3 regions of the Sodalis sp. RH22 genome follow, and region 2 is predicted to be linked to each of the others. Evidence: riboswitches for the same ligand, from Rfam matches in the RefSeq annotation. Region 2 holds a riboswitch; each other region holds the start of a gene.
What was found. Region 2 has a riboswitch for thiamine pyrophosphate ahead of thiC (phosphomethylpyrimidine synthase ThiC). Riboswitches for the same ligand answer to the same signal wherever they lie in the genome.
Positions count from the first base shown of each region.

Region 1: another riboswitch for thiamine pyrophosphate. It lies ahead of thiM (hydroxyethylthiazole kinase); the one in region 2 lies ahead of thiC (phosphomethylpyrimidine synthase ThiC).
Region 3: another riboswitch for thiamine pyrophosphate. It lies ahead of thiB (thiamine ABC transporter substrate binding subunit); the one in region 2 lies ahead of thiC (phosphomethylpyrimidine synthase ThiC).

Region 1 covers NZ_CP178731.1:5,406,604-5,411,167, reverse strand. The annotation lists gene thiD (bifunctional hydroxymethylpyrimidine kinase/phosphomethylpyrimidine kinase) at 1-600, opposite strand, end outside; gene thiM (hydroxyethylthiazole kinase) at 597-1,391, opposite strand; TPP riboswitch at 1,431-1,531, opposite strand; gene ACL2XN_RS24650 (helix-turn-helix transcriptional regulator) at 2,177-2,908, opposite strand; gene ACL2XN_RS24645 (N-acetyltransferase family protein) at 3,333-3,779, shown strand; gene ACL2XN_RS24640 (zinc-binding alcohol dehydrogenase family protein) at 3,982-4,564, shown strand, end outside.
Region 2 covers NZ_CP178731.1:3,642,237-3,646,800, forward strand. The annotation lists gene hemE (uroporphyrinogen decarboxylase) at 1-827, opposite strand, end outside; gene nudC (NAD(+) diphosphatase) at 845-1,648, opposite strand; gene rsd (sigma D regulator) at 1,741-2,262, shown strand; TPP riboswitch at 2,307-2,420, shown strand; gene thiC (phosphomethylpyrimidine synthase ThiC) at 2,520-4,442, shown strand; gene thiE (thiamine phosphate synthase) at 4,439-4,564, shown strand, end outside.
Region 3 covers NZ_CP178731.1:2,851,634-2,856,197, forward strand. The annotation lists gene sgrR (HTH-type transcriptional regulator SgrR) at 1-1,130, shown strand, start outside; TPP riboswitch at 1,190-1,307, shown strand; gene thiB (thiamine ABC transporter substrate binding subunit) at 1,355-2,335, shown strand; gene thiP (thiamine/thiamine pyrophosphate ABC transporter permease ThiP) at 2,346-3,935, shown strand; gene thiQ (thiamine ABC transporter ATP-binding protein ThiQ) at 3,919-4,564, shown strand, end outside.

The DNA of each region.
Region 1 (4,564 bases), 1.8 Mb from region 2:
GTCGAAACGCCGTTCGTCCGTGGCGGTGATAAGCCAGTCGGGACTGGAGTCGCCATGCAGGTGGCCGCCCTTCATCACCACCGCCTGGCAGCCGTAGGCCAGGAGTTCCCGGCCCTGCCGGCGCATTTCCTCCTCGCTGGCGGCGGCGCGGCAGCCCAGCAGCGCCGCCGCTTCCGGCAAATTAGGGGTGATGATGGACGCCAGCGGCAATAAGACATCCCGCACGGCGCTCACGGCATCCGGCGACAGCAGGAAATCGCCGCTTTTCGCCACCATCACGGTATCGAGCACCACATAGGGTATGGGATATTGCCGCAGTTTTGCCGCCACCGTCCGCACGATGTCCGCCTGCCCGAGCATGCCGATTTTAGCGCTGTCGATACGCAGGTCACCGAGCACGGAATCCAGCTGGGCGGCGACGAATTCAGCGCTGATAGGATAGATGGACTGCACGCCGCGGGTATTTTGCGCCACCAGCGCGGTGATGACCGTGGCGCCATAGGCGCCAAGCGCCGAGAAGGTTTTTAAATCAGCCTGGATACCGGCGCCGCCGCTGGGATCGGTGCCGGCGATACTGAGCAGGTTATGGCAGCGCTTCATTGTATATCCTCCTCCTGCAGGCCGTACAGCCGGTCGAGGAAGCCGACGGCAAAGCTGCCCGGACCCGCCGCGTCCCGGGCGGTTAACCGCCCGGCCCGCGCCATGATCCTGCAGGCGGCGGCCAGATGCTGCAACCGATCGCCCGGCAGGGCGCAAAACGCCGCCGCCACGGCCGATAAGGCGCAGCCGGTACCGGTGACGCGCGTCATCATGGCGTCGCCGTCGGTTACGGACCAGACCCGATCGCCGTCGGTGATAAAATCCACCCGGCCGGTAACCGCGACCAGGGTGCCATAGTCCGCGGCCAGCTGGCGGGCAAAAGGCAGGGCGTGGCGGGAGTCGTCGGCGCTGTCCACGCCGCGGCCCAGGGCCGGCTGCCCGGCCAGCGCCAAGATTTCCGAGGCATTGGCGCGAATGGCGGCGGGTTTTAACGTCAATATGCCCCGGGCAAATTCAGTACGGAAGGTTAATGCGCCCACGGCCACCGGATCCAGCACCCATGGCGTGCCGGCCTGATTGGCCGACGTAATGGCGGCCATCATCGCCTCGGCCCGCGGCGCGGTCAGCGTGCCGATATTCACCAGCAGCGCATCGGCCATGGCGGCGAACTGAACCGCCTCACGGGGTTCGATCACCATGGCCGGGGCGGCGCCGACGGCCAGGAGCGCATTGGCGGTAAACGCCTGTACCACGTCATTGGTCATACAATGGACTAATGGCTTGCGCTGGCGCAGCAGGGTAAGGGAAGACGCGGCGGCTAAGCCGGGCAGTTCGGCAGGTTCGGTAATCATAGCGCTCCCAGCCGGCGCTGAGGAAGACGGACCCGGCGGGACAACAGGCCGTGACTTCCCTACGCTGGCATTATCCAGATCAGGTCATACGGGTAAAATCTCAGTCCGGCGCACAGCGGCGGACACCCCGAGTCAAGTGGCATGATTATCCGGCGGGCGGGAGAAAAGATCAATGGTGAGTTTGCCGGCGGAGCCTGGTCCCTCCGCCGGCGTCGATCTCATAAACACAATTATCAGCAGACTTAATAATAAGGCTATGAGCAGGGCCGCTGGGGACTGACCAACATCCGGCCGTAACAAACGTCCCCGCAGAATTGCGCACCCGTGGCACCGGTGGGCGTCAACCACCACTGCGCACTGTCCCCGGCCCCCTCCAGGCGGGCAAATCCCGCCTCGGCCAGCGCGCTTAACCGCCCGGCCAGCCAGGGATCGTCTTTTATCGGCGGGGAAAAGCGCCAACGGGGCTCAGCATGACAAAACATTGGCTTATTATTCATGAGATCGATTAAAATTATTTTATGGAGATGCTCAGAGGAATATGCCGTTAATGAAAACAAAGCTAATAAATTAAAAAGACAGAATCTAATCATGCCTACCTTCAACAGCCAGAAGAATCACCGGGCAATGATAGCATCAAATTTCTCGCGGCAACGCCTGCATCTTAAACACTATATAAATGATTGCAAATATATTGGCAACGCTGTCCATTTTAAGCCGACAGCATAATAAAACTCCCACAGATGGACAGGGTTGTGATCACGTTGCGCGAAATGATAAATGGATAGTTAACCAAATAATTTAAGTTCCGTGGCCCGGCTGATGGCATGTTTTGCATTCGTAACGCCTAGCTTATCAATAATATTTCTGATATGAAATTTTACCGTTCCCTCGCGTATTGCCAGGATGGTCGCGACCTCGCCATAGGTTTTTCCGACACTGGCCCAGAATAATACTTCTTTTTCCCGGGGAGACAGCGCCTGGACGTGTGATCTCTCGCCATGGGACGTGGCGTTGGGCAACGTATTTTGCATAAAGTTCAATACCTTATCATGAGTGCTAATCAGCAGCATCTGCAGTCTTTCTTTGTTTTGCTCAATAAAATGATAAAAGTCCTCCTTTCCCTGGCGGTTGCTGATGCTTAATGTAGCCAGGTTGTTATCGCAATCATGCAACGTAAAAGTGTAGCCGCTGTCAAGCCGGTAATATTTTGACAGCCTGAAAAAGCTATGCTCTTGTATTATCGACGGATTATCAGGCCAAAAAAAAGGGGTGAATTTCCGGCAGGCGATGAGCATCACCGGGTCGATTTTTTGATAACCGTAACTGCGGTATTGATTCAGCCAGCCGCTGGGGTAGTCGGATATTATATAGGCTGGGAAGTTATCGCTTTTATTCATCATAAAGTAGGCAAAACAGAACGCGTTGGCGTTCTTGAATATCTGCTGAAGATAAAGTTTGATTTCTATTTTCATCGTTTGGATAAAGAAATCTTGATTATTCTCTAAGGGTTTTTCCATAAAATATGCCTGCCATATTAACTAACACTCATCATTTATTATCCATAAGGGGTAATAAAGAGCAGTTTCAACATGTAATACCGGTGGGATTTTGGATAATATAAGAGGCAGGCTATGGATGCAACCTCTAACAGTTTTATCAATCATTGCGGCGCTAATGACTGCCGCCCAGGGCTTGCGCTACCCTCATACCGGTGTTTAAGACGGTTTATCCTCAGCGGCATCCCGCGTTTATATTAATCTAGTTTAAGCTTCAGCTAGATGCGACCGGATAATAATCGCGATCGCCTGCCGGCGGACCGCACCGCGCCGGCACCGCATCCTATACCGCCTGGAAATAATAAGCACAATATTATTTATTCCATCTATAAGTTAAACTTGATACTGAGAAGGTAACAAATCAATAAGTTAACTAAGGTTTCAGATGAAAAAAGAGGATGTGGTTGTCAGGGATTACCGGGAAGCGGATCGTCCTTTTCTGCGTACTCTCTATCTGTCGGCACGCAAGGCCGGCTGGACCTGGCTTGATAACCGGCAGTGGCGGCTGGAGGATTTTGACGGCGCCACGTTCGATGAAAAGATCATCGTCGCCGAAATACAGGGCCATATTGCCGGTTTTGCCTCGCTTTGGCTGCCGGACAGCTTTTTGCATAATTTGTTTGTCGATCCTGCCTGGCAGCGCCGCGGGGTAGCCACCGCGCTGCTGACGGCGTGCTATCCGCTCTGCCGCGGCACCATGGCGCTTAAATGCCTGCAGGAGAATGTGGGCGCGCAGCAATTCTATCTGCGTCACGGCTGGACGATTATCTCATCCGGTGTTTCCGAGCACGGCAAATATTATCTGATGCACCGCAGGATCCGGCAGCAGTAGCCAGGCGCGCCCGCGCCGCGTTTTCGTGGCCGCTGCCCCCGTCTTGGGGTTACAGGACGATGCGCGGGCGTCTGTTGCCGTGACGATTTATTCTTCTGTGCGGCTTTTCCTGGCGGCCATGTATGTGCATAATACACATATTATCCATTTGAACCCGGTTGCCATCGGGGATGGCCGGATTCGCGCCCAGGGGTGAAACGGAATGAAAGCAGCGATCGTAACAACGGCGGGCCAGCCCCCCGTCTACGGAGACTTCAGTGAACCAGCGCCCGCGCCGGGCAAAAGCCTGATCCGCGTCAGCGCGTCGTCGCTGAGCCACATCACCAGGAATCGCGCGTCGGGCGCGCATTACAGCGCCGACAGCGCGCTGCCGTTTATTCCCGGCATCGATGGCACCGGCATCACGCAAGACGGCCGGCGCGTCTATTTTCTGTTGCCGGAGCAGCCTTACGGCGCCATGGCCGAGCAATGCCTGGTGGACGCGGGCCATTGCATCGCCCTGCCGGACGACCTGGACGAGGTTTCCGCCGCCGCCATGGCCATACCGGGCATGTCGTCATGGGCGGCCCTGGTGGAACGCGCCCGGCTGCGCGGGGGTGAAACGGTGCTGATTAACGGCGCCGCCGGCACGTCCGGCCGCCTGGCAATCCAGATTGCCCGGCATCTCGGCGCCGGGAAAATCATTGCGACGGGACGCCGGACCGCATCGTTCGGCGATCTCCGCCGTCTTGGCGCCGACGTGACGATTCCGCTGGTCCAGGATTTGAACGCCCAGGAGCAGGCCT
Region 2 (4,564 bases):
TGAATATCGGTGCTCCAGTCCAGGCCCAGCGCATCGCAACCGGTTTGCGCCATGGCTTCAAGCCATTGGCCTCCGCCTTTGGTAAACAGCGTTACCGGCACCCGGCGGCCTTCATGCTCCCGCTGCAGGCCGTCGATGATTTTTTGCATGTAATCAAGGGAAAACTCAAGATAGCCGCTGCCGGTCAGCACGCCGCCCCAGGTATCAAAGATCATCACCGACTGCGCCCCGGCGCGAATCTGGGCGTTCAGGTACAGCGTTACGCTCGCCGCCAGCTTATCGAGCAATAAATGCAGCGTCTGCGGCTCGGCGTACATCATTTGTTTGATTTTAGTGAAGACTTTGCTGGTGCCGCCTTCAACCATATAGGTGGCCAGGGTCCAGGGACTGCCGGAGAAGCCAATCAGCGGCACTTCTCCGCGCAGGTTGCGCCGGATGGTACGTACGGCGTCCATCACATACCCCAGCTCCACCTCCGGATCCGGTATCGGCAACTGCTCCACGTCGGCTTTACAGGTAATCGGACGGGCAAAGCACGGCCCCTCCCCCTGTTCAAAATACAATTCCAGTCCCATGGCGTCGGGAACCGTCAGGATATCCGAAAACAGGATCGCGGCATCAAGCGGAAAACGACGCAACGGCTGCAAGGTCACTTCACAGGCCAGTTCGGCATTCCTGCACAGTGACATAAAATCACCGGCCTCGGCGCGGGTGGCTTTATATTCCGGCAGATAACGCCCGGCCTGGCGCATCATCCATACGGGCGTGACATCAACAGGCTGGCGCAGCAGGGCGCGCAGATAGCGGTCGTTCTTCAGTTCATGCATACAGGATTCCCTTGCAGTTATGAATGGAGTGTAGCATGCGGGCCGTCATTTTCCCGATCGGCGCGGCAGAGCGCGACCGTGTCCTCAATTAAGCGCCTGGCCACGGTGCCGGGCGGCGGCAGCAGGGGCAGCGCGTCATAACGGTACCAGCCGGCATCAAGGATTTCATTATGATCGGGGGTGATTTCGCCGCCGGCGTACTCCGCCATAAACGCCATCATCAGCGAATGCGGGAAAGGCCAGGGCTGCGAGGTGACATAACGGACGTTTTTCACCTTAATCCGCGTCTCCTCCATGACCTCGCGGGCCACGGTCTGCTCCAGGGTTTCCCCCACCTCGGCAAAACCGGCCAGCACCGTGTAAATGCCGCCGCGATGGCGGGTATGCTGGGCCAGCAGGATATCGTCGCCGCGGCGGATCGCCACGATAATACAGGGCGCGATTTGCGGATAATACCGTTCATGGCAATGATCGCACAGGCAGGCCCATTCCCGGTTACTGACGCGCATCTCATGGCCGCAGTAGCCGCAATAGCGATGGGAACGATAAAACTCCGCCAGTTGCACGCCCCGGCCCGCCAGTTGGAACAAGCCTGGGTCGCTATCGATGATCTGGCGCACCGAGCCCATATCCCGGGGCATGGCGTGGCGTACCAGCCAGGCGGGCGACCCCTCCCATTCGCCGATAAGCGTCGCTGTCAATCCTTGAAGTGACCAGGCCGATGCCGTTCCAAATGGCAGTTCCCCCTTGGGTAACCACAATTTGCTGTCCTGGCTGACGATCCACCAGCCATTTTCGCTACCGTTGAGTTCTTGTTCCATTTTAGTTGCACTACCTCTTATTCACTGGCAAGCTAGAAATTAGCTTTAATTGATGAGTAACGCAGCGTTACTTTATTACATCGGAGTCAATCATGCTAAACCAGCTGGACATTCTGGCTCAACGCGTTGGCGGCAGTAACGAACTGATCGATCAGTGGATACTGGCCCGCAGGAAGTTGCTCATTGCGTATTACCATCTCATCGGTCTTAAGCCCAATAAAGAAAAGCATACTCCCCTGGACGAAAACGCGCTGGACGACTTTTGCCATAAACTGGTGGACTACCTTTCCGCCGGCCATTTCCATATCTACGATCGTATCGTTCAGGACGCGGACGATACCAGCAGCAGCAAAAGAATCATCAGTACCCAGTTGTATCCGGCGTTGCAGGAAAATACCAAACAAATCATGGCATTTTATGATAGCCAATTGGAAACGGCCATCGATCATGATAACTGTATGGAGTTCCAACAGGCGCTTTCCGGCGTGGGCGAGGCCCTGGCCACGCGTTTTGCCCTGGAGGACAAACTGATCCAGCAGGCGCTGGAATATAAAGCGGACTACCTGGCCTCGGTGCCGGCCGCCAATAATCCGGACGTATCGCGTCTGGCGTAATTTTGCGGTAAGCAGTAAGTCGTAACCGGTCCTTCACGGGCCGCTATATCTTGTCGGAGTGCCTAGCGCGTACATTACGCCAGGCTGAGACCGTTAATTCGGGATCCGCGGAACCTGATCGGGTTAATACCTGCGAAGGGAACAAGAGTAAAGCAACGCTTTGATTTATAGTCTATTTTGCTAAATTCAAAGCCCGGCCTCATTACTCCCGTAGCGCTCCTGACAAGCAATTTTCCCGTTTATTGTGAGGAATTGCTATGTCGTTATCCAAAACCACCCCTTCCCGCCGTGAGCAGCGCGCCCAGGCGCAGGAATTCATCCATCGTCTGAAAGGCGAAGCCTTCCCCAACTCCCGGCGTATTTATCTCCAGGGCAACAGCGCCGACATCCGGGTGCCGATGCGGGAGATCGCGCTTAGCCCCACGCTTATCGGCGGCAACGGCAAAACGCCGCGCTACGAAGAAAACGAGCCGGTGCCGGTATACGACACCGCCGGACCCTATGGCGATCCGGCGACAGAGATAGACGTGCGCGCCGGCCTTCACCGCCTGCGTTCGGGCTGGATTGAACAGCGCGGGGACAGCGAGGCGTTGAACAGCCTAAGCTCGCGTTATACCGGCGAACGCCGGGCCGACGAGGGCCTGGATGAGGTTCGTTTCGCCCCCAGCCATACGCCGCGGCGCGCCAAACCCGGCCGGCGCGTCACGCAATTGCATTATGCCCGCGCCGGCGTCATTACGCCGGAAATGGAGTTTATCGCCCTGCGGGAAAATATGGGCCGCGAACGCATCCGCGGCGACGTATTGCTGCAACAGCATCCCGGCCAGAGCTTCGGCGCGCATTTGCCGCCGGATATTACCCCGGAGTTCGTGCGCCGGGAAGTGGCCGACGGTCGTGCCATTATCCCCGCCAATATCAACCATCCGGAGTCGGAGCCGATGATTATCGGCCGCAATTTCCTGGTCAAGGTCAACGCCAATATCGGCAACTCGGCCGTCAGTTCATCCATTGAGGAAGAGGTCGAGAAGCTGGTCTGGGCGACCCGTTGGGGAGCGGATACGGTGATGGACCTGTCCACCGGCCGCTATATCCATGAAACCCGCGAGTGGATCCTGCGCAACAGTCCGGTGCCCATCGGCACGGTGCCCATCTACCAGGCGCTGGAAAAAGTCAACGGCGTGGCGGAAAACCTGACCTGGGAATGCTTTCGCGACACCTTGCTCGAGCAGGCGGAACAGGGCGTGGACTATTTTACCATCCATGCCGGCGTGCTGTTGCGTTACGTGCCGATGACCGCCAAACGGTTGACCGGCATCGTGTCGCGCGGCGGATCCATTATGGCCAAATGGTGCCTGTCGCATCACCAGGAAAGCTTCCTCTATGAGCATTTTCGCGATATTTGCCAGATTTGCGCCGACTACGACGTCTCATTATCCCTCGGGGACGGCCTGCGTCCCGGCTCCATCCATGATGCCAACGACGAAGCGCAGTTTGCCGAACTCTATACCCTGGGCGAATTGACCAAAGTTGCCTGGGAGTACGACGTGCAGGTGATGATCGAAGGCCCTGGCCATGTTCCCATGCAGATGATCCGGCGCAACATGACCGAACAGCTGGAGCATTGCCACGAAGCGCCGTTTTATACCCTGGGGCCGCTGACCACCGATATCGCGCCGGGTTACGACCATTTTACCTCCGGCATCGGCGCCGCGCTTATCGGCTGGTTCGGCTGTGCGATGCTGTGCTACGTCACGCCGAAAGAGCATCTGGGCCTGCCGAACAAAGAAGATGTTAAGCAGGGGCTTATTACCTATAAAATCGCCGCTCACGCCGCCGATCTGGCCAAAGGCCATCCCGGGGCGCAAATACGCGATAACGCCATGTCCAAGGCACGCTTTGAATTCCGTTGGGAGGACCAGTTTAATCTGGCCCTGGATCCGGCCACCGCCCGCGCCTATCACGATGAAACGCTGCCGCAGGAATCCGGCAAAGTAGCCCATTTTTGCTCCATGTGCGGTCCGAAATTCTGCTCGATGAAAATCTCCCAGGAGGTCAGGGATTATGCCGCCGCCCAGGCGATTGAGGTACGGGAAAGCGGCATGGCGGAGATGTCGTCGGCGTTTCGCGCCAGCGGCGGGGAAATCTATCTTGCGCCTGAGGATACGGGGGTGGCGAAATGATTGCGCCCGACGCGCCCTTTGCGGCGACCGAGCCCAGGCTCGGGCTCTATCCGGTAGTGGATTCGCTGGCATGGCTGGTCCGGCTGCTGGACGCCGGCGTCGCCACGCTGCAGTTGCGCATC
Region 3 (4,564 bases), 790 kb from region 2:
CGATCCATTTTCATCATGGGCGGGAACTGACGCCGCAGGATGTGTGCAGCTCGCTGCTGCGCCTGCGGGGAAATCCGCTGTTTTGCCATATAAAAGCTGTCTCGTCCGCCATCCCCAATACCGTTGATGTCGCCCTGACCGCCGCGGACGACTGGCTGCCCTGGCTATTGGGCAGCGTGCCGGCCATGATTTTGCCGCAGGAATGGGAGACGATGCCGGACTTCGTCCGCCGTCCCGTCGGCACCGGACCCTATGCGGTGATCGACAACCGGGAAAGCTTATTGAAGATTCGCGCCTTTGATGATTATTTCGGCTATCGCGCACTGATTGATGAAGTGAATATCTGGATCTTGCCGGAACTCACCGCCGAGCTGAGCTATTCCGGCGTCCAGCTCCAGGCGGATAACAGCACCCCGGGTCAATTGGAAACCCGGCTGGAGGAAGGCTGCTATTTCCTGCTGTTTGATGCCCGTTCGCCGCTGATGCAAAACGATGATACCCGCCGCTGGCTGAGTGAAAATATCGATCCCATCGCCATGCTGACCGAGGCGGGATCGGCCTACCAGCATTACTGGTCGCCGGCCTACGGTATCCTGCCGCGCTGGCGCCATAGCAGGGTCGCGCAACCGCGGCCAAGACCCGCGGGGCTGCGCAGCATCACCCTGACGGTTTATCGCGCCCATTCGGAATTCGATGATCTTTGCCGCGCGCTCGGTGCGGTGCTGGCCCGGCAGGACATCGCGCTGGTGATCAATACCGTGGATTATGCCGCCTGGCATAACGGTGAGGCCGAGAGCGATTTATGGCTCGGCAGCGCTAATTTTTACCTGCCGCTGGATTATTCCCTGTTCGCCAGCTTTTACGAGATGCCGCTGATGCATCATTGCCTGCCGGCCGACCTTAGCGACGCGCTGGAGAAATGGCGCGGCAAGGGCCTGTCCATGGCGCAATGGTGCCAATCGCTTATCACCGGCCATCGCCTGCACCCGCTGTTCCATCATTGGCTGATTCTACAGGGCCAGCGCAGCATGCGCGGGGTCAGGATGAATACGCTGGGATGGTTTGATTTCAAATCCGCCTGGTTCGCCCCGCCGGACCCGCAAGACCCGCAAGACCCGCAAGACACATAAGACACATAAGACACGTAAGACAGGCTGTTAAGCCAGGGATAAAACCATTACACTTGCATTTGTTCTCAACGGGGTGCGAAGCGTCCGGCATAGCGTTAGCCGGCGCGCAAGCTGAGAGTATACCCGTCGAACCTGATCCGGCTAATACCGGCGAAGGGATTTGAGAGTGCGTCCCGCTGCCGCCTCAAACGCCTTTGCCGCCTTTTTTTTTCCAGGAGCGCAAAGTGTTGAAAAAATGGTTACCCTGCCTGCTATTGCTCGCCGCCGCCCCGGCGTTGGCAAAACCCGTCCTGACGGTTTATACCTATGATTCCTTTGCCTCCGAATGGGGCCCGGGGCCGGCGATAAAAACCGCCTTTGAAAAAGACTGTGGCTGCGAGCTGAAATATGTCGTGCAGGAAGATGGCGTCGCCCTGCTCAACCGTCTGCGCATCGAAGGCAAGAACAGCGACGCGGATGTGGTGCTGGGCCTGGATAACAACCTGCTTAAGCCCGCGCAGGATACGCATCTCTTTACGGCGCATAACGTCGACACCGCTCATCTGACCTTGCCGCAGGCGTGGCATGATCCCACCTTCCTGCCTTTTGATTACGGGTATTTTGCGTTTGTCTATGACAAGAACAAGCTGAAAAATCCGCCCAAAAGCCTGCATGAACTGATAGACGGGCCGCAGGCGCTGAAAATCATTTACGAAGATCCGCGCACCAGTACCCCGGGACTGGGCTTATTGCTCTGGGTGCAGCAGGTATATGGCGATAAAGCGCCCCAGGCCTGGCAACGGCTGGCGAAAAAAACCGTTACCGTGCCCAAGGGCTGGAGCGAAGCCTATGGCTTATTCCTGAAAGGAGAAGCGGACATGGTGCTCAGCTATACCACGTCGCCGGCCTATCATATCAACGAGGAAAAGAAGGATAACTATGCGGCGGCGACCTTCAGCGAAGGCCACTATCTCCAGGTCGAGGTGGCCGGACAATTAGCCGCCAGTAAAAATCCGCAGCTGGCGCAGCAGTTTATGCGTTTTGTCGTTTCCCCGGCTTTCCAGCAGACCATTCCCACCGGCAACTGGATGTATCCGGTGATCAAAACCGCGCTGCCGGCCGGCTTTGACGTATTGCCGGCCAAGACGTTGAATTTCAGCGCGGATGACGTGGCGGCCAAACGCGGCGCGTGGACCCAGGATTGGTTGCGTTCCGTCAGCCAATGATGCCTGGCCGATGATACCGCGCTGGTTATGGCCGGGACTGCTGGCCGCGCTGATGCTTACGGCCGTGGCCCTGACGGCGGTCGGCGCCTTGTGGCTGAACGCGCCGACGCTCCAATGGCGCGACGTGCTGTCGGACAGCTATCTGTGGCATGTCCTGCGTTTTACCTTTTGGCAGGCGCTGCTGTCGGCGCTGCTATCGGTGCTGCCCGCCGTTTTTTTGGCGCGGGCGCTTTACCGCCGGCGGTTTCCGGGACGCCTGCTGTTGCTGCGCTTTTGCGCCATGACGCTGGTGCTGCCGGTGCTGGTGGCCGTGTTCGGCATCCTGAGCGTGTATGGTCGCCACGGCTGGCTGGCGCAGCTATGCCTCTGGCTGCATATTCCCTACGGTTTTTCACCCTACGGCCTGCGGGGGATCCTGCTGGCCCATGTATTTTTTAACCTGCCGTTGGCCACCCGCCTGTTGTTGCAGGCGCTGGAAGGCATTCCGGTGGAGCAGCGCCAGCTGGCCGCGCAGCTGGACATGGCGGGCTGGCATTTCTTCCGCATTCTTGAGTGGCCTTATCTGCGCCGTCAACTGCTGCCTGCGGCGGCGCTGATATTTATGCTGTGTTTCGCCAGTTTTGCCACGGTGCTGTCGCTGGGCGGCGGACCGCGGGCGACCACCATTGAGCTGGCGATTTACCAGGCCTTAAGCTATGACTACGATCCCGGCCGCGCGGCGCTGCTGGCCCTGGTGCAAATGATCTGTTGCCTGGGGCTGGTCTTGTCCAGCCAACGGCTGACCCGCGCGTTTCCCGTCGGCGCGACGCATTTTTCCCAGTGGCGCAATCCCGGCGATAATCTGGCGCGCCGTTTGACCGACGCGCTGGTTATTGTCCTGGCGCTGGCGCTGCTGGCGCCGCCCCTGCTGGCCGTGGTGGCCGGCGGTGTCAATACGGGCATGGCGCGGGTCCTGTCGCAGCCGGCGCTGTGGTCGGCATTGCTGACGTCGCTGCGCATTGCCCTGGGCGCGGGCCTGCTGTGCGTGGTGCTAACGCTGATGCTGCTATGGAGCAGCCGCGAGCTGAGGCTGCGTCAACGTCCCTGGTCCGCGCAACTGCTCGATCTTAGCGGCATGCTGATCCTGGCGATGCCGGGCATTGTGCTGGCCACCGGTTTCTTCCTGATCGCCACCCATACCCTGGGATTGCCCCGCTCCCCCTATGCATTGGTCATACTGACCAATGCGCTGATGGCCATTCCCTACGCCCTGAAAATTCTGGAAACGCCGATGCTGGACCTGGCGGAAAGGTATAATCGTTTATGCCTGTCCCTGGATATGCGCGGCCTGACGCGGCTACATTGGGTGGAATGGCGCGCGCTGCGCCAGCCGATTGGCCGCGCCATGGCGTTCGCCTCTATCCTGTCGCTGGGTGATTTTGGCGTGGTAGCGTTGTTCGGCAATGAACATTTCCGGACCCTGCCGCTCTATCTTTACCAGCAAATCGGCGCTTATCGCAGCGAGGACGGGGCCGTTACCGCGCTGTTCCTATTGGCGCTGTGCTTTTTATTATTTACGCTAATCGAGAAACTCACGGGGCTGCATGATAAAACTGGATAAAGCGACCTATCTTTACCAACATTTGCCGATGCGTTTTGACCTGCGGCTGGCAGCGGGAGAAAAGGTCGCCGTCCTGGGCCCCAGCGGTGCCGGCAAAAGCACCCTGCTCAACCTGATAGCCGGTTTTCTGCCCCTGCACAGCGGCAGCCTGTGGTTAAACGGCCAGGATCACAGTGCCACCCCGCCCGCCCGGCGCCCCGTCTCCATGCTGTTCCAGGAGCATAACCTGTTCGCTCACCTGACGGTGGCGGAAAACATCGGCCTTGGGCTGCATCCGGGGTTGGCGTTGACTCCGGCGCAACGGGAAGCGTTAAATGCGGTGGCGGCACAGGTAGGGCTGGAGAAACTGCTGGACCGCCTGCCGGGGCAACTGTCCGGCGGGCAACGGCAGCGGGCGGCCCTGGCGCGTTGTCTGGTGCGCGACCGCCCCATCCTGCTGCTTGATGAGCCGTTTTCCGCGCTCGACCCCGCCTTGCGTGTCGATATGCTGCAACGGGTGAACGACGTGTGCGCCAGCCGCGGCCTGACCCTGTTAATGGTATCGCACAACCTGGATGACGCCGTGCGCATCGCGCCGCGCACCCTGCTGATTGTCGATGGCCGCATTTATTACGACGGCCCGACCGCGC